DNA from 2 places in the Streptacidiphilus sp. MAP5-3 genome. Region 1 is predicted to be linked to the other one. Evidence: predicted binding sites of a transcription regulator. Region 1 holds the regulator's gene; the other holds the start of a gene.
What was found. The regulator HrcA, encoded in region 1, represses chaperone genes, less so after heat shock. The targets are predictions, from matches to a motif close to TTNGCACTCNGNNNNNCNGAGTGCNAA.
Positions count from the first base shown of each region.

Region 2: a site for HrcA is predicted at 6,039-6,065, ahead of ABH928_RS03055 (FmdB family zinc ribbon protein). Genes of this name have one in related genera too.

Region 1 covers NZ_JBGCCL010000003.1:300,115-310,739, reverse strand. The annotation lists gene ABH928_RS07665 (PDZ domain-containing protein) at 1-2,686, opposite strand, end outside; gene ABH928_RS07660 (16S rRNA (uracil(1498)-N(3))-methyltransferase) at 2,765-3,508, opposite strand; gene dnaJ (molecular chaperone DnaJ) at 3,564-4,706, opposite strand; gene hrcA (heat-inducible transcriptional repressor HrcA) at 4,791-5,822, opposite strand; gene htpX (zinc metalloprotease HtpX) at 6,095-7,015, shown strand; gene ABH928_RS07640 (hypothetical protein) at 7,059-7,640, shown strand; gene ABH928_RS07635 (DUF3097 domain-containing protein) at 7,675-8,496, shown strand; gene ABH928_RS07630 (alpha/beta hydrolase fold domain-containing protein) at 8,562-8,969, shown strand; gene hemW (radical SAM family heme chaperone HemW) at 9,010-10,239, opposite strand; gene ABH928_RS07620 (long-chain fatty acid--CoA ligase) at 10,332-10,625, opposite strand, start outside.
Region 2 covers NZ_JBGCCL010000001.1:682,724-693,348, forward strand. The annotation lists gene ABH928_RS03035 (GGDEF domain-containing protein) at 1-533, opposite strand, end outside; gene ABH928_RS03040 (5-formyltetrahydrofolate cyclo-ligase) at 601-1,203, shown strand; gene ABH928_RS03045 (penicillin acylase family protein) at 1,211-4,081, opposite strand; gene ABH928_RS03050 (potassium/proton antiporter) at 4,434-5,933, shown strand; gene ABH928_RS03055 (FmdB family zinc ribbon protein) at 6,076-6,411, shown strand; gene ABH928_RS03060 (hypothetical protein) at 6,595-6,879, shown strand; gene ABH928_RS03065 (hypothetical protein) at 6,897-7,079, opposite strand; gene ABH928_RS03070 (sigma-70 family RNA polymerase sigma factor) at 7,193-8,164, opposite strand; gene ABH928_RS03075 (phosphatase PAP2 family protein) at 8,485-9,192, shown strand; gene ABH928_RS03080 (ArnT family glycosyltransferase) at 9,233-10,625, opposite strand, start outside.

The DNA.
Region 1 (10,625 bases):
AGCCGTTGCTCACCATGTCCGGCACGTGCAGATAGCCGAGCCGTCCGCCCGAGACGGCGTGGACGTGGGCCCGGCGGTCCGCGACCCAGGCGTGGTAGCGCAGCGGCTCCTCGTCCGCCAGCGGGACCACGACCACCGTGCGGGAGTCGCTCTCACCGCTGCGCCGGACGGTCAGCCCGACCGGCTTCCCGGCAGCGCCGACCAGCAGCGGGGCCGGGCCGGTGACCGGGTCGACCGCCCGACCGTCGACCGCGAGCAGCGCGTCCCCGGCCCGTACCGCGACGCCGGGGGCGGCCAGCGGGGACCGCGCCTCCGGGGCGGAGGACTCGGTGGGCAGCACCCGGGCCACCCGCCAGACGCCCTGCTCGTCACGGGCCAGGTCGGCGCCGAGGAATCCCTGCCGACGCGCCTTGTCCGGTCCCTGCCCGCCTCGTGCCCCACCGCCCGGCGGGGTCACGTAGGCGTGCGAGGTGCCCAACTCGCCCTGGAGTTCCCAGAGCAGGTCGACCAGGTCGCCGTGGCTGCCCAACCGCTCCACCAGCGGTCGGTAGCGGGCCTGGACCGCGTCCCAGTCGACGCCGCCGAGGTCGGCGCGCCAGAAGTTGTCGCGCATCAGCCGGGCGGCCTCGTCGAACATCTGCCGCCACTCGGCGGTCGGGTCGACGGTCACCCGGATCCGGCCGAGGTCCACCGCGACCCGGTCGTCCTTCTCGTCCTTGTCGACCTTGCGGTCGGCGGGGAGCACCGTCAGCTCACCGTGGTCCCTGACCACCAGTCGGCTGCCGTCACCGGAGACGGAGTAGCCGTCCAGCGCGTCGACCAGGGTCTCGACCCGCAGCTTCCCGAGGTCGAACCGCTCCAGCGAGCTGCGCTCGGCGCTCGCGTCCGGCGTGGCCCTACCGGTGCCCAGGCTTCCGACGAGCGGGTGGTGCAGCCAGGCGACACCGCCCTTGACCGCCTTCAGCTCTCCGTAGCGCCCGGACGGCACCGGGAACGGCACGATCCGGGCCGCAAGGCCGTCGGTGTCGACCACCGTGTCTGCCACGGTCCGGGCGGCGCTGTCGGCGTCGGCCGTGGCGTCCGCTCCCCCGCCCGTGGCCCGGCCGTCGGGCTGCGGGCCGAACGGGGACAGCGTCTCCGCAGCCAGGGTGAGCAGGTACGGACGGGCGGCCAGCGGGAACGACAGGTCGAAGACGTGCTGGTCGTAGACCGGGTCGAAGTCACGGGCGGAGAGGAAGGCGAGGTGCTTGCCGTCCGCGGTGAACGCGGGCGACCAGTCGCGGAACCGGACCGGCGTCACCTCGATCGGCTCGGTCGACTCGCTGCCACCGTCCGTGCGCGCCAGCCGGATCTGACGCATCATCCCCTCGGCCGCGGTCGAGTGCGACCAGGCCAGCCAGCGTGAGTCGGGCGAGAAGGCGAGCCCCTCGGCCTGCTCGAAACTGCTGCGGTCGACCTCGCGCAGCGCCTCCGGCTCCGCGACCGGGACGAGCAGGATCCGGCCGAGCCGGTCCGCCACCGCCAGCAGGCTGCCGTTCGGGGAGACGGCCAGCTCCTCGACCCGCCCCAGCCGCCCGCCCAGCACGCGACGGCCGTCGGAGAACTCCAGCGCGTCGTCGCCCTCGGCATCGGTGACCCACACCGACGAGCCGTCAGGAAGCAGCTGCGGCAGCCGGTTGCGCACACCCGACGTGACGGCCAGCGCGCGGCTCGGGCCGTCACGGTGGGTCAGCAGGTGCACGGTGCCGCGCACCTCGACCACGCTGGCCCGCGCCTGCGCGTCCGGGGCGACCGTGCCGAGGTGGTCGGACGCGGCGATCGGGTACGTCTGCCGATCGGTCCGCGGCCCGCCCAGGGCGATCTCCAGCCGCTGCGGCCGGGTGCCCTCGTCGAGGTCGTTCAACAGCCAGAGCTCACCGGCGCAGTGGTAGACCACGCGACGACCGTCGGTGGCGGCGTTGCGGGCGTAGAAGCCGTGCTCGGTGTGGCAGCGCAGATCGCTGCCGTCCGGCAGGCTGGACCAGAGCCGGCCCACCGGCTCGCCGTCGTCCTCGCCGGCCGCGTGGTCGGAGAGGAACGCGATGCGGTCGCCGACCCACATCGGCGAGTCGATGTTGCCGTCCAGCTCCGCGTGGATCCGGCTGAACTCGCCGTCCTCCCCGGCGGAGATCCAGAGCCTGCCCGCCGTGCCGCCGCGATAGCGCTTCCATTGCGCGGGCTCGCGTCCCATCCCGGCCGAGGCCAACAGCACGCCGCCGGCCCCGAAGGCCACGCCGCCCACGCGGCCGTAGGGCAGCGTCCGGGCCGGGCCGCCGTCCAGCGGGACCGCGTGGGCCCAGGTGTGCGCCCGGGAGCGCCGGCCCTGAGTGCTCAGTGCCAGCACCTCGCCGGTCTCGCTCCAGCCGACGACGCTGGTCTTGGCGCTGCCCCAGTGGGTCAGGCGTCGGGCCGGGCCTCCGGCAACGGGCGCGACGTGCACCTCCGGCGCGCCGTCGCGGGTCGACGCCCAGGCCAACTGGGTTCCGTCCGGCGAGAAGCGGGGCCGAGCCGCCGGAACCCGGTCGGCGCTGACCCGCCAGGCACGGCCGCCCCCGACCGGCGCCAGCCAGATGTCGTCCTCGGCGACGAAGGCGACCAAGTCACCGTGGATGTCCGGGTAGCTGAGATATCCGTCTGTTGTAAGCATCACGCGCAAGCTAGCCGAGGCACCCGCTCCGCGCACGCGCATTTAGCGCACGCGAGTTGCCGCACGCGTAGTCGGCGGTTACCCCCAGCGCCCGCTGCGCCCCAGCAGCAGCGCGCCGGCGGCCACGCCCGCCGTGGAGGTGCGCAGCACGGACGGCCCGAGCAGGTACGCCCCCGCACCGGCGGTGGTGAAGGCGTCCAGCTCGTCCGGGGAGACGCCGCCCTCCGGCCCGACGACGAGGACCACCGAGCCCAAGACCGGCAGCGGCGCGGAGGCGAGCGCAGCGGCGCCCTCCTCGTGCAGGACACCCGGGACGGTGGCCGAGGCGAGCAGCGCGCAGACCTGACGGGTCGTCATCAGGTCCTGCACCACGGGGAAGCGCAGCCGACGCGACTGCTTGCCCGCCTCGCGCGCGGTGGCCCGCCACTTGGCCAGCGACTTGGCGCCCCGGTCGCCCTTCCACTGCGTGATGCAGCGCGACGCGGCCCACGGCACGACCTCGTCGACGCCGACCTCGGTCATCAACTCGACGGCCAGCTCGCCCCGGTCGCCCTTGGGCAGCGCCTGGACGACGGTGATCCGCAGCTCCGGCTCCGGCTCGTCCAGCACCTCAGTGACGGTGACGGCAAGGACGTCCTTGCCCTCCACCGAGGCGACGGCGCCGCGCACGCCCCGGCCCGCTCCGTCGGTGAGGACGACCTCCTCACCGACGGTCAACCGCTTGACCGAGACGGCGTGCCGCCCCTCCGCCCCGTCCAGGCGGACCAGCCCGCCCACGGGTGCGAAGCGGTCGGCGTCCAGCAGGAAGACGGGCGCGGTCACGTGCGTGCTCTTTCCGACGTGCTTCTTGAGGGTTGGTCAGCGACCGTTGAACGCGTCAGCGACCGTTGAATGCGTCTTTGAGGCGCGAGAAGAGGCCCTGCTGACCCGGTGCGAACTGGCCCGACGGGCGCTCCTCGCCGCGGAGCTTGGCGAGCTTGCGCATCAGGTCCTCCTGCTCGGCGTCGAGCTTGCTCGGCGTCAGGACCTCGACGTGCACTATCAGGTCGCCGCGTCCGCCGCCGCGCAGGTGCGTGATGCCCCGGCCGTGCAGCGGGATGGACTGGCCGGACTGGGTGCCGGGACGGATGTCGATCTCCGCCGCGCCGTCCAGCGTCTCCAGCGGGACCTTGGTGCCGAGCGAGGCCGCCGTCATCGGCAGGGTCACCGTGCAGTGCAGGTCGTCGCCGCGCCGCTGGAAGATCTCGTGGGCGTTCTCGGAGATCTCGACGTAGAGGTCACCGGCCGGGCCGCCGCCGGGGCCGACCTCGCCCTCGCCGGCCAGCTGGATCCGGGTGCCGTTGTCGACACCGGCCGGGATCTTGACGGTCAGCGTGCGGCGGGCGCGGACCCGGCCGTCGCCGGCGCACTCCGGGCAGGGGGTGGGCACGACGGTGCCGAAGCCCTGACACTGCGGGCACGGACGCGAGGTCATGACCTGGCCCAGGAAGGACCGGGTCACCTGGGAGACCTCACCGCGACCGCGGCACATGTCACAGGTCTGCGCGGAGGTACCGGGGGCCGCGCCCTCGCCGTTGCAGGTGTTGCAGACGACGGCGGTGTCGACCTGGATTTCCTTGGTGGTGCCGAAGGCCGCCTCCTCCAGATCGATGTCGATCCGGATCATGGCGTCCTGACCGCGCCGGGTCCGCGACCGCGGGCCGCGCTGGTTACCGGCCGCGCCGAAGAAGGCATCCATGATGTCGCTGAAGCCGAAGCCCGCGCCGGTCCCGAAGCCGCCGGCGCCACCGGCGGCGCCCGTGGACGAGAGCGGGTCGCCGCCCAGGTCGTAGACCTGGCGCTTGCTCGGGTCCGACAACACCTCGTAGGCGGCGTTGATCTCCTTGAACCGCTCCTGGGTCTTCGGGTCCGGGTTGACGTCAGGATGCAGCTCACGCGCCAGTCGGCGGAAAGCCTTCTTGATCTCGTCCTGACCCGCGTCCCGTCGGACGCCGAGTACCGCGTAGTAGTCCGTGGCCACCAAAATGCTCCGCTGTTCTCCGTCTGAGGCTCGTGCGCCTGCCGTGCGCCTGCCGTGCACCTGCGTGCTACTGCCGTGCTGCCACTAGGACGCGGCCAGGATCTGACCCACGTACCGTGCAACCGCCCGGACGGCCCCCATGGTTCCCGGGTAGTCCATCCGAGTCGGCCCGACCACCCCGAGCTTGGCGACGGTCTCCTCGCCGGAACCGTAGCCCACCGAGACGACGGACGTGGAATTGAGCCCTTCATAGGCGTTCTCGTGACCGATCCTGACCATCACACCAGGATCAGCGGTCTCCCCGAGTAGTCGAAGGAGTACCACCTGTTCCTCCAGCGCCTCGAGCACCGGCGCGATCGTGAGCGGGAAGTCGTGCGGGAACCGGGTCAGGTTGGCCGTGCCGCCCATCACCACGCGCTCCTCGGTCTGCTCGACCAGCGCCTCGTAGAGAGTGGAGAGCACGGTCGTGACGGAGGCCCGGTCCTGGAGCGCGAAGGTCTCGGGCAGGTCCTGCAGCAAGGTCGGCACCTCGGCGAAGCGCTGTCCCGCCGCCCGGGCGTTGAGCCTGGTCCGCAGGTCGGCCAGCATGACCTCGCCCACCTGCCCCGGGCAGTCGACGATGCGCTGCTCGACCCGGCCGGTGTCGGTGATCAGCACCAGCATCACCCGGGTCGGCGTCAACGGGACCAACTCGACGTGCCGCACCGTGGAACGGGTGAGCGAGGGGTACTGGACCACCGCCACCTGTCTGGTGAGCTGCGCCAACAGCCGGACCGTGCGCGCCACGACGTCGTCCAGGTCGACGGCGTGGTCGAGGAAGTTGGTGATGGCCCGGCGCTCGGCGACCGACATCGGCTTGACCTCCGTCAGCCGGTCCACGAACAGCCGGTACCCCTTGTCGGTGGGCACCCGGCCGGCGCTGGTGTGCGGCTGGTGGATGTAGCCCTCCTCCTCGAGGACGGCCATGTCGTTGCGGACCGTGGCCGACGAGACACCGAGGCTGTGCCGGTCCACCAGCGCCTTGGAGCCGACCGGCTCCTCCGTGCCGACGTAGTCCTGGACGATGGCCCGCAGCACCGCAAGCTTGCGGTCGTCGAGCCGGCGCTCCTCGGGCACGGTACGCACCTCCAGTCGGTCCGGTCGGCTTGCTGTGCTTGTCGCAGCGCTGCTCTTGCTGCAAGCACCGCTCGTACTGATCTCGTCACTACATCAGCTCTGGCACTCTGGACATACGAGTGCCAGGATCGGTCAGCTGTCAGTGTAAAGCGCGACGGTCCGCGACCGGAACGACTGGACCTCGTCAGACGTACCACATACCGAGGGCGGCCCACATACCGAGTGCGGCAAGGCAGAATTGCAGCCGCAGTTCACCGCCCAGGAGGGACACCATGTCCAGGACTCGTTTCGCGCCGGACCGCGGCCTGACCAGCCGCATGCTGATCACGATGTTCTTGATCGGCCTGCTGTTCGTGGTCTTCGTGGGCGTGCTGCTGGTCGTGCTGCGTGGCGCGTGGCCGATCGTCGTCATCATCGCGGGCGGCCTGTTCGTGGTGCAGTTCTGGTTCAGCGACAAGATCGCCGCGTTCAGCATGGGCGCGCGCGAGGTGTCGCCACAGGAGTACCCGGAGCTGCACGGGGCGGTCGACCGCCTGTGCGCACTGGCCGACATGCCCAAGCCGCGCGTCGCCGTGGCCCAGAGCGACATGCCCAACGCCTTCGCCACCGGCCGCAACGAGAAGAACGCTGTGGTGTGCGTCACCACCGGTCTGCTGCGGCGCCTGGAGCCGGAGGAGCTCGAGGGCGTCCTCGCGCACGAGCTGTCCCATGTCGCGCACCGCGACGTCGCGGTGATGACCATCGCCGGCTTCCTCGGCGTGCTGGCCGGCATCATCACCCGCGTCGGCCTGCAGTTCGGCATGTTCGGCGGCTTCGACCGCCGGGACAACCGCGACAACGACAACACCGGCATGGCAATTCTGGCCGTGATCGCGGTCAGCGCGATCGTCTACGCCATCAGCTTCCTGCTGACCCGCCTGCTCTCCCGCTACCGCGAGCTCTCGGCGGACCGCTCGGCCGCGCTGCTCACCGGCAAGCCGTCGGCGCTGGCCTCCGCGCTCACCAAGGTCACCGGCGACATCGGCGCCATCCCGACCCAGGATCTGCGCAAGTCCCAGCCGTTCAACGCCTTCTACTTCGCCCCGGCCCTCTCGGCCCGCGAGGCGGTCGGCAACGCCTTCTCCAGCCACCCGACGCTGGACCAGCGCCTGGAGCAGCTCGGCAAGATCTCCGCCGAGCTCGGCCGCAGCTGAACACTCCTGACTGCACTCGCGTAGTAGAGAGGACCACTGAGCGATGGGTTTCCTGGACGCCCTGCTCGGCCGCACCAAGCCGGTCAAGCCGGATCTGGACCAGCTCTTCGGCCTGCCCTCGGCGGCCATCACCCTGGAGGCCGCGGCCGGCTACAAGCCCACCGGCGTCGGCTCGGTCTGCTTCGCCCCCGCTGAGGGCGGGGCGTTCGCCGAGGTCCAGCAGGAGGTCCAGGCCCTGCTGGACGCCGACACGGGCCGTGGCCGCCGCCCTGTGGAGGTCACCCCGCGCGACTCGTACGGCTACTCCTGGATCACCGCCCGCCAGGACCCGGACGACATCGTCTCGCTGGTCAACGACGTCCATGCGGTCAACTCGGCGCTGGAGTCCCAGGGGTTCGGCCCGCAGCTGCTCTGCACCCTCGTCAACTTCGAGAACGCGCAGGGCCGCCGGTTCGCCCTGGTCTACCTCTACAAGCGCGGCGCCTTCTACCCGTTCGCCCCGCTCCCCGGCGAGAAGCGGGACAACCCGCTGGAGCTGCAGATCAAGGCGATGATCGGCAACGACCTCCGGATCGAGCAGGACCTGACCCGCTGGTTCCCGGTCTGGGGCGCGCCCGGTCTGTAATGATCGTCCCGTGAGCCGTTACGACGCCCGTGGCATGACCGATCTGACGCCCCCGTGGAAGCGCCCGAGCGCGGTGCCGGAGGTCCCCGCCGAACGGGACCTGGTGGTGGAGGAGCCGTCCACGGGCTTCTGCGGCGCGGTCGTCCGCTGCGAGAAGACGGCGGAGGGCTTCACGGTCACCCTGGAGGACCGCCACGGCAAGCACCGCGTATTCCCGATGACGCCGCGCGGCTTCCTGATCGACGGCCGACCGGTCACCCTGGTCCGCCCGACGGGCGGCTCTGCCCCGGGTCCCGCAGGTGGTTCCGCAGGACCCGGCCGGACCGCGTCCGGGTCGGTCGCCGTCCAGGGCGCGAAGGCACGGGTCGCGCTGCCGAGCCGGATCTACGTCGAGGGCGTCCACGACGCCGAGTTGGTGGAGAAGGTCTGGGGCGACGACCTGCGCATCGAGGGCGTCGTGGTCGAGTACCTCCAGGGCATCGACGATCTCCCCGCCATCGTCGCCGAGTTCGGCCCCGAACCGGGCCGCCGCCTCGGCGTGCTGGTCGACCACCTGGTCCCCGACTCCAAGGAGTCCCGGATCGCCGCCCAGGTGACGGGCGACCACGTGCTGGTGGTCGGCCACCCCTTCATCGACATCTGGGCAGCCGTCAAACCCGCCGCCGTCGGCATCCCCGCCTGGCCGGACGTCCCGCGCGGCGAGGACTGGAAGACGGGCATCTGCTCCCGCCTCGGCTGGCCCCTCGACACGTCCGCCGCCTGGAAGCGCATCCGCGGCTCGGTCCACTCCTACAAGGACCTCGACCCGGCCCTCCTCGGCCGGGTCGAGGAGCTCATCGACTTCGTCACCAGCTGACCCCTGGCTCCCTACTCACCCTCTTCGGCGGCCAAGGACTCCCAGTAGTCCACATAGGCCCGCTCGTGCGCGGCGGCCAGCGTGAGGATGCGCCGCGGGACGACCGGGACGACTGCCCGTCCCGGCGGCGGGTGACCGACCGGCGCTTCACCAACGGCCCCGGCATCCCCCGCACTTGGGACACCTACCTCGGCGCGGACCGCGGCGACGCCCCCGCCTACGCCGCACCCGCCCGCGCCACGGACCTGCGCGGCCTGCCCGCCGCCTACGTGCTGACCTGCGGCCTGGATCCGCTCCGCGACGAGGGCCTCGACTTCGCGCGCCGCCTCATCGAGGCGGACGTCCCGGTCGAGATCAAGGACGTCCCCGGTGCGTGGCACCTCTTCGAGGCCTACGCGCCGGAGACGTCTGTCACCCGACGGACGACGGCGCACTGGTTGCGCGCCCTGCGCGACGCGCTCAACCCTGCCTGATCCCGCTCGATCCCGCCTGGTCACGCCCAATCCCGCCTGCTCAGTCGACCAGGTCGCGGACGACGGCATCGGCAAGGAGGCGACCGCGCAGGGTGAGGACGGCGCGGCCCTGAGCGAAGGGCTCGGGCTGCAGCAGGCCGTCGGCGAGGGCGCGGTCCGCCGCAGTGCGGCCGTCCGGCTGGAGGAGGTCCAGCGGGCAGCCCTCGGAGAGGCGGAGTTCCAGCAGGATCCGCTCGACGCGGCGGTCCTCCGACGCGAGCCGCTCGCGTCCCTGCGCCGGAGTTTCACCCGCCGCGAGGGCTGCGGCGTAGGCGGCGGGGTGCTTGCGGTTCCACCAGCGGACGCCGCCGACGTGGCTGTGCGCGCCCGGTCCGGCGCCCCACCAGTCCGCGCCGGTCCAGTACAGCTCGTTGTGGCGGCAGCGCGCGGCCTTCGAGGTGGCCCAGTTCGAGACCTCGTACCACTCCATTCCGGCAGCCGTGAGCCGCTCCTCGGCCTGGAGGTAGCGCTCGGCGTGGACGTCGTCGTCCGTCATCGGGATCTCCCCGCGCCGGATCCGGGCCGCCAGTCGGGTCCCGTCCTCCACGATCAGCGCGTAGGCGGAGATGTGGTCCGGCTCCGCCGAGAGCGCCGCGTCGAGCGAGGCGGCCCAGTCGTCGTCCGACTCCCCCGGCGTGCCGTAGATCAGGTCGAGGTTGACGTGCTCGAACCCGGCTTCCCGTGCCTCCGCGACACAGGCCTGCGGACGCCCGGGAGTGTGGTGCCGGTCGAGCAGCTGCAGCACGTGCGGGCGGACGCTCTGCATCCCGAAGCTGAGCCGGTTGAAGCCGCCTTCGCGCAGCTCCGCCAGGTACGCGGGGTCCACCGACTCCGGGTTGGCCTCGGTGGTCACCTCGGCTCCGGGCGCGAGGCCGAACTCCTCGCGGATCGCGGCCAGCATCCGGACCAGGTCGGCGGCGGGCAGCAGCGTCGGCGTGCCACCGCCGAGGAAGACGGTTTCCACCGGCACGTCCGCGTCCCCGAGCAACGTGCGCGCGAGGCGGATCTCGGCGACCAGATGCTCGGCGTACGTCTCCTGCGACGCCACTGTGCCGGAGGAGCGCAGCTCCGTCGCGGTGTAGGTGTTGAAGTCGCAGTACCCGCAGCGGGTGGCGCAATAGGGCACGTGGACGTAGAAGCCGAACGGACGCGTCCCGAGCCCGGCGAGGGCGGTTTCGGGAAGCGAACCGTCAGCCGGGACGGCTTCGCCGTCAGGCAGAGCGGAAGGCATGACACCCATTGTCCGTGATCACGCGCGTGGACATGCCGACGGGCCGCTCCCCGAGGAGGTGGGACGGGGGTTTCCGCCCCACCGGGCCGGGCTCAGGCCTCGCGCGAGCCCTCGTACATCGCCTCGATCAGCGCCGCGTTCTCGCGCTCCACGACCGGGCGCTTGACCTTCAGGCTCGGCGTCAGCTCGCCGTGCTCGATGTCCAGGTCGCGCGGGAGGACGGTGAACTTCTTGACCGTCTGCCAGCGCTGCAGCTGGCCGTTGAGCTCGTCGACGTAACCGCCGATCAACGTGTGCGTCTGCGGCGAGGTGCAGACGTCGGCGTAGTCCTTGCCGGCCTGGCCGTTGTCCGCCGCCCACTGCATGATGGCCGGCTCGTCCAGGGT
Region 2 (10,625 bases), on a different contig from region 1:
TTTTGGTGGACCGGGACCGAGGGCAGCGCCAGCGGATGCCGCCGCACCGTCCAGGACAGCCGGTCGGCCACGGTCATGGCCCCCTGCTCGTCCGTCTCCGGGAGCAGCACCAGGAACTCCTCGCCGCCGTAGCGGCCGAAGACGTCCTCCTCGCGCACCTCCATCGCCAGCCGCTGGGCCAGGTCGCGCAGCACCGCGCCGGCCCGCTGGTAGCCGTGCTCGCGGCGGATGTCGCCGAAGCCCTCGATCTCCAGCAGCAGGACCGCGAGGACGCGCTCGCCGGAACGGCGTTTGCAGCGGGCGATCTCCCGGTCCAGCGCCAGCTGGAGGTAGCGGTAGTTCCAGACCCCGGTCAACGGGTCCATGCAGGAGGTGCGCTCCAGCTCGGCGCGGCCGGTGCGGAGCGCGGCGAGCTCCTCGCTCCGGACGGCGAGCACCGCCTGGGCACGCGCCCGACCGCGCCCGAACAGCCAGGCCGCGAGCAGCGCGGGAAGGCAGACAACGGCGAGGATGTCCGCGAGGACGGGCAGCATGGTCGTCCCTCCGCCGAAAGCACCGACGAGCCGAAAGCACCGACGAGACGGAAGGCCGTCCCATCTGATGGATAACGACAAGAAGCCCCTGAGGTCACGCCTGCTCGCCGCACGCGCCGCAATGTCACCCGTCGAGCGGGACGCGGCTGCGGACACCCTGGCGGCAAGGGCACTGGCGTTCGCAACGGAGACGCGGGCCGCGACGGTCGCCTGCTACGTCTCGATGGGCTCCGAGCCCGGTACCCGTCCGCTGCTCGACGCGCTGCGCGCGCGGGGCGTGCGGGTGCTGCTGCCGGTGCTGCTGCCGGACAACGACCTGGACTGGGCGGTCTACCAGGGCGCGGAGGGTCTGGCCCCGGCCCGGCTCGGGCTGCTGGAGCCGACCGGCCCGCGGCTCGGCGTGGGCGCCGTCGCCGCCGCCGACCTGGTGCTGCTGCCGGGCCTGGCCGTCGACCCGGCGACGGGACTGCGGCTCGGGCGCGGCGGCGGCAGCTACGACCGGGTGCTGGCCCGGCTCGCCTCGGCCGGCTCGGCGGCCCGGTTGGTCACCCTGCTCTTCGACGCCGAGCTGCTGCCCGGTCTGCCGACGGAAGCACACGACCGCCCGGTGGACGCCGTGGTGACGCCCGCCCGGACGGTCGTGTTCGACGTCGGCGGCCGAACCGCCTGACTCCCTCTCAGGGTTCGAGCGTGAGTGTGGCCTTGCCCGCCGCCTGGACCTGCTGCTTGCTGTAGGCCCAGGTCAGCATCTGGCCGTTGGCCCACAGCTGCATCTGGTCGTCGTAGTTCGCGCTGAACGCGTGCCCGGACGCGCCGCCGATGTTGATCCACTGGGAGGCGTCGAAGTCGGACAGGTCGACGATCATGCGCATCGACGGGGCCTCGTCCACGGTGAAGCCGTTGGCCGCGTCCCAGCTGGACGCGTCGACCGCCGCGCTGCCGCCGCTCAGCTCGTAGGGGCCGCGGTTGAGCAGCCAGTGGACCGCGCCCGAGGCGATGTTCGAGTCGTCCGAGCCGAGGGTGCGCTCCTGCAGCTCCAGGGTGTGGATCCGACCCCAGCTCCAGGTGCTGATGTCCTTGCCCATCAGGGAGGTCAGCTGCTTGCGGGCGTCGACCATCGCCTGGGCCAGCAGGCTGTCCCGGCCGGAGTACTGCTTGCCGGTGGCGTCGGTCCAGTTCCACCACTCGCTGTTCGGCTGGTCCAGCACCGCGCCAACCACGGTGGTCCACTGGTCGTTGCCGTCCGGCTGGGCGGTCGCGTCGTCGCGCAGTCCGCAGGTGCGGACGCGCTGCGGGGTGCCGTTGACGTCGTCCGCGGGCAGCCCCTGCTGGCTGGCGGGCACCACCATGATGCAGTCGGTGGTGGAACGCACGGACGCCGGGAACTTCTCGTCGAAGGCCAGGTGCAGCAGGTTCGACCAGACCGCGTTGTAGTAGGCCGCCGCAGCCGAGCCCGCGTCCTGCTGGAAGTTCCAACCGCGCAGCAGGTCCTGGGCCTGGGTGTAGTACGAGCCGGTCAGCTTCACGTTGAGCAGGTACGGGACCAGGGACTTGGCGAAGACGCTGGTGTCGTCCTGCTGGATCGAGGCCATGTCGTCCGGCGAGATCTTGCCGCCGCCGTTGAGCTTGCCCTGGATCAGCGTGTCGATCTGCTTGGCGCGGGTGCCGTAGTCCCAGTCGTTGGTGATCAGGTACGGGTAGTTCGGGTCCACCGCGGCCTGGTTGGCCGTCACGATGTAGCCCTCGGGCGGGTTCTCCACCCACGGCAGCGCGTCGAACGGCACGTACTGGCCGGTCCACTTGTAGCGCGAGTCCCAGCCGGGCTGCGGGTAGGTGCCGTCGTCACCGGCGATCTTCGGCCGGATCGGGACCTGACCCGGCATCTGGTAGCCGATGTCGCCCTTGGTGTCCGCGTAGATCAGGTTCTGCGCGGGCACCGAGAAGTCCTTGGCCGCGCCGCGGAACTCGCCGAAGTTCTGCGCCTTGTCGAGCTCGAAGACCGCGTCCATGGTCTTGTTCGGCGTCAGCGCGGTCCACTTGAGCGCGATCGCGTAGCCGCCGCCGCGCGGGGGCGCGGCACCGTCGACGGGCGCGCTGACACCGACGCTCTGCTCCTGCGTGCTGTGGTCGGAGATGATCGGCATGCCGTCCTGCGTGGAGCGGATGGTGATCGTCTGCGGCGAGCTGCCGGCCACCGGGATGCTCACCTGACGGGTCACCAGCGGGAGGTTCTTGCCGTCGTAGAGGTAGGTGCCGTCGCTGTTGACCTGCTCCAGGTAGAGGTCCTGGACATCGGTGCCGACGTTGGTGAAGCCCCAGGAGACGCTCTGGTTGTGGCCGATGATCACGCCGGGCATGCCGGGGAAGGTGAAGCCGGTGACGTCGAACGGGCACTGCGCGCTGACGGTCGTGCAGTGCAGGCCCATCTGGTACCAGATGGACGGCATCTGCGGCGACAGGTGCGGGTCGTTGGCCAGCAGCGGCTTGCCGGTCGTGGTGTGCGCGCCGTCGACCACCCAGGAGTTGGACCCGATCCCGGCCGCGCCCGGGCGACCGAGCATGGTCGGCAGCACGGAGAGGTTGTTCGCCAGCGCCTGCGCGGCCGTCTGCGCGCCCTGCGCCGCGGAACTGCCACCGGCCGTCTGGTACGAGGCGTTGGTCGCGCCGCCGGACTTGCTCGACGAGCCCGACGTGTTCGGAGACCCCGACGAACTGGAAGAACTGGAGGAGCTCGACGAGCCGGAGCCGTCGGAGACCACCGGCGCCGTCCGGGCGCCCTCGGCCGGAACGTAGGTGCCGTCCTTGGAGACCTCACCGGTCTTCAGGATCGTGCCGTTGGTGGTGTAGGGGTACGACGGGTAGAGCTGCGAGATCTCCTGCGTGTTGAAGGTCCCCGACAGCAGCGAACGGTCGATCTCCTGCTGCATGTTGCCGCTCAGGTCCCAGGCCATCGCCGTCAACCAGGAGACCGAGTCCACCGGCGTCCACGGCGCGGGCTTGTAGCCGCTGTGGGCGACGCCGAGCAGCGCGTACTCCAGCGACGCCCCCGCCCCGCCCGGGTGCTGCTTGAGCCACGCGTTGACGCCGTCGGTGTAGGCGGTCAGGTAGTCCTTGGTGGTCTGCGAGAGCTGGCTCTGCAACTCCTGCTGCGCGACGCCCTGCCAGTCCATGGTCCGGATGAAGGCGTCGGTCTGCAGCTGTCCCGAGCCGAACATGGACGAGAGCGTCCCGCTGGTGATGTGACGGTCCACGTCCATCTGCCAGAACCGGTCCTGCGCCTGCACGTAGCCCTGGGCCATGAACAGGTCCTCGGGGCTGGACGCGTAGATCTGCGGGATGCCCGAGGAGTCACGAATCACCTGGACCGGGCCGGTGACGCCCTGGAGGTGGATCGTGCCGGTGGTCTGCGGCAGCGACGCGCGCACCTGGCGCACGCCGTACCAGCCGCCGAAGGCGACGCCGCCGACGAGCAGCAGCACGACCAGCACCACCATGAAACGAAGGCGACGCGACTTCTTGGGGCGCTTGGGACGGGAGGAGCGGGGCATCAGGGTCCTTGTGAGGGGCAGTGACTTTACCGCGGCGTACCGCGCAGAGCGGCGGTGCTGACGCTAACACCCGAAGCGGAACCCATGACGCGCGGCGGTCGCGCCGCGGGCGGAGCGGGTCTCCGACGGCTGCCGGGCCGCTGCCTGCCCAGGGCCTGCTCGAACAGCGCCGGAGCGGTACCCGACCGCCGCCGGACATCGTGTCCGCGCTGGTGACCACCCTTTGGACCGCGCGGAGAATGCGCCGTCAGATCGGTAAAATCTTGCTCCAGACAAGTGGAAGCAACGATTCTGCTGTGAACCCCCGCTTCCCCCCAGGAAGCGGCAGGCCCAGCGCGCGAGGTGCCCCTGCGTGTCCGTCCACCGGCTCGATCTGCTCCTCCTGCTGTTCTCCCTGGTGTTGCTGGTGGCCGTGGCCGCGGTCCGGCTCTCCTCCCGCAGCGGGCTCCCCAGCCTGCTCCTCTACCTCGGCATCGGCGTCCTGCTCGGCCATGACGGCATCGGCAGCATCACCTTCGACAACGCCGAGCTCACCCAGGTCCTGGGCTACGCCGCACTGGTGGTGATCCTCGCCGAGGGCGGCCTCGGCACCCGGTGGTCCGACATCAAACCCTCGGTCCCGGCCGCCGCCGTGCTCGCCACGATCGGCACCGCGATCAGCGTCGGTGTCGTCGCGGTAGGCGCGCACCTGCTCACCGGGGCGGACTGGCGCGTCTCACTCCTGCTCGGCGCGGTCGTCTCGTCGACCGACGCGGCGGCGGTCTTCTCGGTGCTGCGCCGCGTCCCGCTCCCGTCCCGGCTGAGCGGACTGCTGGAGGCCGAGTCCGGGTTCAACGACGCCCCCGTGGTGATCCTGGTCGTCGCGTTCGCCACCGCCGGGCCGATCGACTCCTGGTACGTGCTCACCGGCACCGTGATCGCGGAGCTCGCCATCGGGGTCGTGGTCGGCCTGGTGGTGGGCCGGCTGGGCGCGCTGACGCTGCGCCATGTCGCGCTGCCCTCCTCGGGCCTCTACCCGATCGCGGTCGTCGCCCTGACGATCCTCGCCTACGCGGGCGGCGCGCTGCTGGACGGTTCCGGCTTCCTCGCCACCTACATCTGCGCTCTGCTGCTCGGCAACGCCAGGCTCCCCCACGGCCCGGCCACCCGCGGCTTCGCCGAGGGCCTGGCCTGGATCGCGCAGATCAGCATGTTCGTGATGCTGGGGCTGCTGGTGAACCCGCACACCATGGCCGACGCGATCGTCCCCGCGTTGGTGGTCGGTCTGGTGCTGGTGCTGGCCGCCCGCCCGGCCTCGGTCCTGCTGACCCTGACGCCGTTCCGGATCACCTGGCGTGAGCAGGTGCTGCTGAGCTGGGCCGGGCTGCGCGGCGCGGTGCCGATCGTGCTGGCCACCATCCCGGTGGTGCACAAGGTGCCCGGGGCGGACCAGCTGTTCAACACGGTCTTCCTGCTGGTGGTGGTCTTCACCCTGCTCCAGGGCCCGACCCTGCCGTGGCTGGCACGCGGCCTGCGGATCTCCGACTCCGCCCACGCCGACGACCTGGAGGTCGAATCGGCCCCGCTGGAGCGACTCCACGGCCATCTCCTCTCCGTCTCGGTCGGGCCCGAGTCACGTCTCGCGGGCGTCGAGATCAGCGAGCTGCGGTTGCCGAAGGGAGCGGCGGTGACCCTGATCGTGCGCGGCGGCGAGAGCTTCGTCCCCGGCCCGACCACGCTGCTGCGGCACGGCGACGACCTACTGGTGGTGGCCACCGACCAGGTCCGCGACCGGGCCGAGCGGCGGATCCGCGCGGTCGACCAGGGCGGCAAACTGGCCGGCTGGCTCAGCGGCACCCGCACCGAGTACTGAGGCCGCGAGCCGCCCCGGAGGGCGGCCGGGGCGAGGTGGAGTACCCAGGCTCACATCCCCGATCAGTGGACTTCTCCACCCGGAATGCCGCATCATTGAGGATCGTTAGCACTCATAGCCTTAGAGTGCCAGGAGGAAACAAGTGCCGACGTACCAGTACCAGTGCACCCAGTGCGGCAACGGTCTCGAGGCCGTGCAGAAGTTCAGCGACGCCGCGCTGACCGAGTGCCCCGAGTGCGGCGGCAAGCTGCGCAAGATCTTCTCGGCGGTGGGCGTGGTCTTCAAGGGATCCGGCTTCTACCGGACCGACAGCCGCTCGTCGTCCAGCAGCAGCATCACCTCCGCGGGCTCGGCGTCGGGCTCCTCGGGTTCGTCGAGCTCCTCGGGTTCGTCGTCCTCCTCGTCGAGCTCCTCCACGAGCTCCTCGGGCTCGTCCTCCAGCGCTTCCTCGTCCGGCTCCTCCGGCTCGGCGGCCTGAGCTCGGCAGAGCTGCAGCTGCATGACAGGGGCCTCGCCCCTACGTCATGCAGCTCACCCTTTTGAGGAGAAGTTCTCCACAGCCCGGAGTTGTCCACAGGCTGTGCAGCCCCTCCTGGTTCTGGTCCCCGCCTCGCGGCAGCGTTGTCCCCGTAGCGAAGAACCTGCTCCGGAGGAGGCCAGCATGTCCCTTTCGATCCCGCCCACCTACTGCATCGCCGCCTTCCCGCCCATCCGCGCGGGACGCGGGCGGCATCGGCTGCCCGGGCCGGTGCGGCGACGGCCGGGTCCTGTCGCCGCCGGGCTGCTCGTCGCGGCGACGACGCTCGCCGTCGGATCGTTGCGACAGCCTCCCGGATCGGGTGAATCAGCAGCGGCCGCCGGAACGCGCGCCCATGCTCAGACGGGTGCGTTCCCGCAGGTCGCAGCCGAGCCGCCGCCCGCCATGCCACCGGCGCAGCACAGCTGAGCCGGCCGCACGCCGGACTACTTGTCCCCGTGGTGCGGCGGGGTCTCGCGCAGGTACCAGTCCAGGTCCCGACGCTGAGCGCCCTCGCTGCGCTCCTCGCCCCAGCCCGAGTCGGTGTCGTCCTTGCCGCGCCCGCTGACCGGGTCGTCGAAGACGATCCTCCGCCTGGCCTTGCTCTGCTCGTCATCCCTGCCGCTCATCCCTCCAGGGTAGGCGGCACGGGATGCCAAGAGCCCCCGCTCCACCTGGGGTGAAACGGGGGCTCTTGGCGGGGGCTCGGCGTCGCCCGACCGCTGACGCGGTCTTACACGTGTCACGCGGCCTCGAAGCCCGCGTGGTCGGCGATCTTGCGGAGCTCGGCGAGCGCGTGCTTCTCGATCTGGCGGATGCGCTCACGGGTCAGGCCGTGCTGCTTGCCCACCTCGGTGAGCGTCCGCTCGCGGCCGTCCTCGATGCCGTAGCGGGAGCGGATGATCGAGGCGGTGCGGTCGTCCAGCCGGTCGATCAGGCGCTCGAGCTCCTCACGACGCATCATCACCATGACGGCGTCCTCGGGGGACTCCGCGCCGGTGTCCTCGACCAGGTCGCCGAACTGGGTCTCACCGTCGTCGTCGACGGTCATGTTGAGGCTGACCGGGTCGCGTGCCCAGTCCAGGACGTCCTTGATCCGGTCCTCGGTGGTGTCCAGCTCGGCCGCGACCTCGGCGAGCTCGGCGTCGCGCCCGAGCTCCTTGGACTTCTCGCGCTGGACGCGACGGATCCGGCCCAGCTCCTCGACCAGGTGGACGGGGAGGCGAATGGTGCGCGACTGGTCGGCGATCGACCGGGTGATCGCCTGACGGATCCACCAGGTCGCGTAGGTGGAGAACTTGAAGCCCTTGCCGAAGTCGAACTTCTCGACGGCACGGACGAGCCCGGCGTTGCCCTCCTGGATCAGGTCCAGCAGCGGCAACCCGCTGCGCGGGTAACGACGGGCGACGGCGACGACCAGGCGCAGGTTGGACCGGATGAAGATGTCCTTCGCCCGCTGCCCGTCCGCGGATATCGCACGCAGCTCGTCCTCGGTGGCGTCACCGACCGTCTGCCCCGCTTCGAGGAGGTGCTCGGCGAAGACGCCGGCCTCGATCCGGGTGGACAGCTGAACCTCCTGCTCCGCGTCCAGCAGCGGGGTCCGGGCGATCTCGTCCAGGTACATACCGACGAGGTCGCGGTCGGCCTCACCTGCGGTGGGCCGCACGGAGCGGGTCCGATCGGCCTTGCCGCGGACGACGGCACGGGTGGCCATACGTACTCCCTCGGGGACGTGACGGGCCTGGCTGGCCCGTACCTGGGAACTGCTTACGTAACGGCTCAACGACGAGTTCCGAAGAATCATTCCCGAAGTGGTGTTTTTCTTCGCCGGTCGCAGTATGCTGGCGGGTTATTCCCGATCATCGACGCAGCGTCGTCGCCCGGTTACGGTGGGGCGGACGTCCGGTTCTATCACTCTCTGGGACGATTGTCCGCCTGGCCCTGGTTCCCCGCGCGACGAAATGTGGTCACCGACTCGGTGACGGATCGGGCCCTTGAGAGATGCCGACGAGAGCCGAGCAGAGGGAGCCTGACGTGCGGGAATGGCGCCTGTGGGCGGGCGCGGCAGCGTTCCTGCTGCTCTTCGGCACCATGCTGGCCCTCGTCGAGGCGCCCTGGCAGCCGCTGCTCCGGTTCGACCTCGCCGTCGACCAGCACCTGCACAACGCCGCCCTGCGCCAGGCCGCCTGGACCGGCTCGATGCGGACGATCAGCGCCGTCCTGGAGCCGACGGTGCTGCGGGTGCTGCTGGCCGTGGTGGTGGTCTGGCTCTGGTGGCGCGGCGCGCGGATCGCCGCCGTCTGGGCGACGGCCTGTGGAGTGGTTCAGGCGGCCCTGGAGGTGGGCGTCAAGGAGGCCGTGGCGCGCCCCCGCCCGGCGCTGCCGCATCCCGTGGCGGTCGCCACCGACTGGGCGTTCCCGTCCGGGCACGCGATGACGGCGGCGACGATCCTGCCGCTGCTGCTCGCGATCGCCTGGCCCAGGCTTCGACGATCTTCCGCGCGGGTGCTCGCCGCGACTGTGGCGGGCGGGTCGGTGCTGCTGGTCAGCTGGACCCGCATCGGCCTCGGCGTGCACTGGCCCAGCGACGTGCTGGCCGGCTGGTTCCTGGCCGGGTTCACGCTCTGCGCGGTGACGGCGGCCGTCGACAGCCGACGACCCGGACTGCGCGACGCCGAGCTCCGTCGCCTGCGCCCGCGCGCCTCACAGCGGGTCCAGCGGAGCACCGCGGACCCGCTGTGAGGCGGAGGGATCGAGCGACCGGCACAGCCAGGACCTGTTACTAGCCCTTGGTGCACTCGTAGAGCGTCTGGCCCGACGTGGCCGTGGTCGCCGTGGTCTTGCTGCTCGTGCTGCTGCCCGCGCCGTAGGCGGAGGCGGGCACGACCGTGCAGGTCGACTTCACGTAGGCCGTGGCCGCGCTGTTGGCCTGGCCGCCGCCCGGTCCGCCCATGCCGCCGCCGAAACCGCCGCTCGCACTGTCGAGCAGGACGTAGCGCAGCTTGCCGGAGGCGATGTACGACTTCAGCTTGGTGAGGGGCATCGCCGGGTCGGAGCCGGTGAAGCCGCCCATGCCGATCACGGGCCTGCCCCCGGACTGCAGGATCATGTCCGCCGCGGTCTGCGCGCTGGAGACGGCGACCAGCCACGTCGCGCCGCCCTGGTTCCGCTCCAGGTAAGAAAGGAGCGCCGAGCTCACAACTCCGCCGGGACCGCCCGCTCCGCCGCCGAAACCAGCCGCGCCGCCAAGGCCCGCATGCGTCCCGCTTCGAGCGGAACCCTCACCGAACGAGCCGCCAGAGCTGCCAGAGCCGCCGATGCCACCGAAGCCGCCGCCCCCGGACATGCCCGGCTGTTCGCCCCCGGCCAGGCCGCCGGGGAACCCGCCCTGCCCGGTACCACTGGGCGCGCCACCGCTACCGCCCGGCAGCTCGCCCCGGAAACCTGCGCGGCCCTCCGCGCCGCCGACGCCGCGACCACCGCCCGGCATCCCGCCGAAGCTGCCCGCCGTGGTCGGACCGGCCGTCGGGTTGACGCCCTGGATCGCGCCCGCCGTGGCGGTGTCCGCCGCATACGCGGCGGGACCGGCCAGCAGGGCGAGCGCCGCCGTCAGCGCGCCCACGGCGAGCAGGCGTCCGCGCACCGCGACCAGTGCCGCGCTCGCGCCGAAGCGGGCGACCAGCAGCGCCACCACAGCGGCCGCTGCCAACACCGCGACCGTCGGCCAGAGCCACGGCGCGAACGACGTCGTCCGCCGCAGCAGGACCGCCGCCCAGACCGCCGACACCACGACCGCGGCCGGCAGCACCGCCGCCCAGACCGGCTTCCGCGACGGGGAACGCAGCGCGCGGAACAGCATGGTCCCGCCCGCGCCGGTCAGCGCCGCGATCGCCGGGGCCAGCATCGTCGTGTAGTACGGGTGGAAGGTCCCCGAGGCGAAGCTGAAGACGACGTAGTGCGTCAGCAGCCAGCCGCCCCACAGCAGCAGCGACACCCGCTGCATGTCGGTCCGGCGGCGTCGGCCACGCAGCACCAGTGCGCCGACCAGCGCGATCACCGCGAAGGGGATCAGCCAGGAGATCTGCCCGCCGAGGATGTCGTTGAACAGTCGCCCCGCGCCCGAGGTCCCGCCGAAGTTGGCGCCACCCGCGACCGCTCCCCCGCCGCTGCCGCCA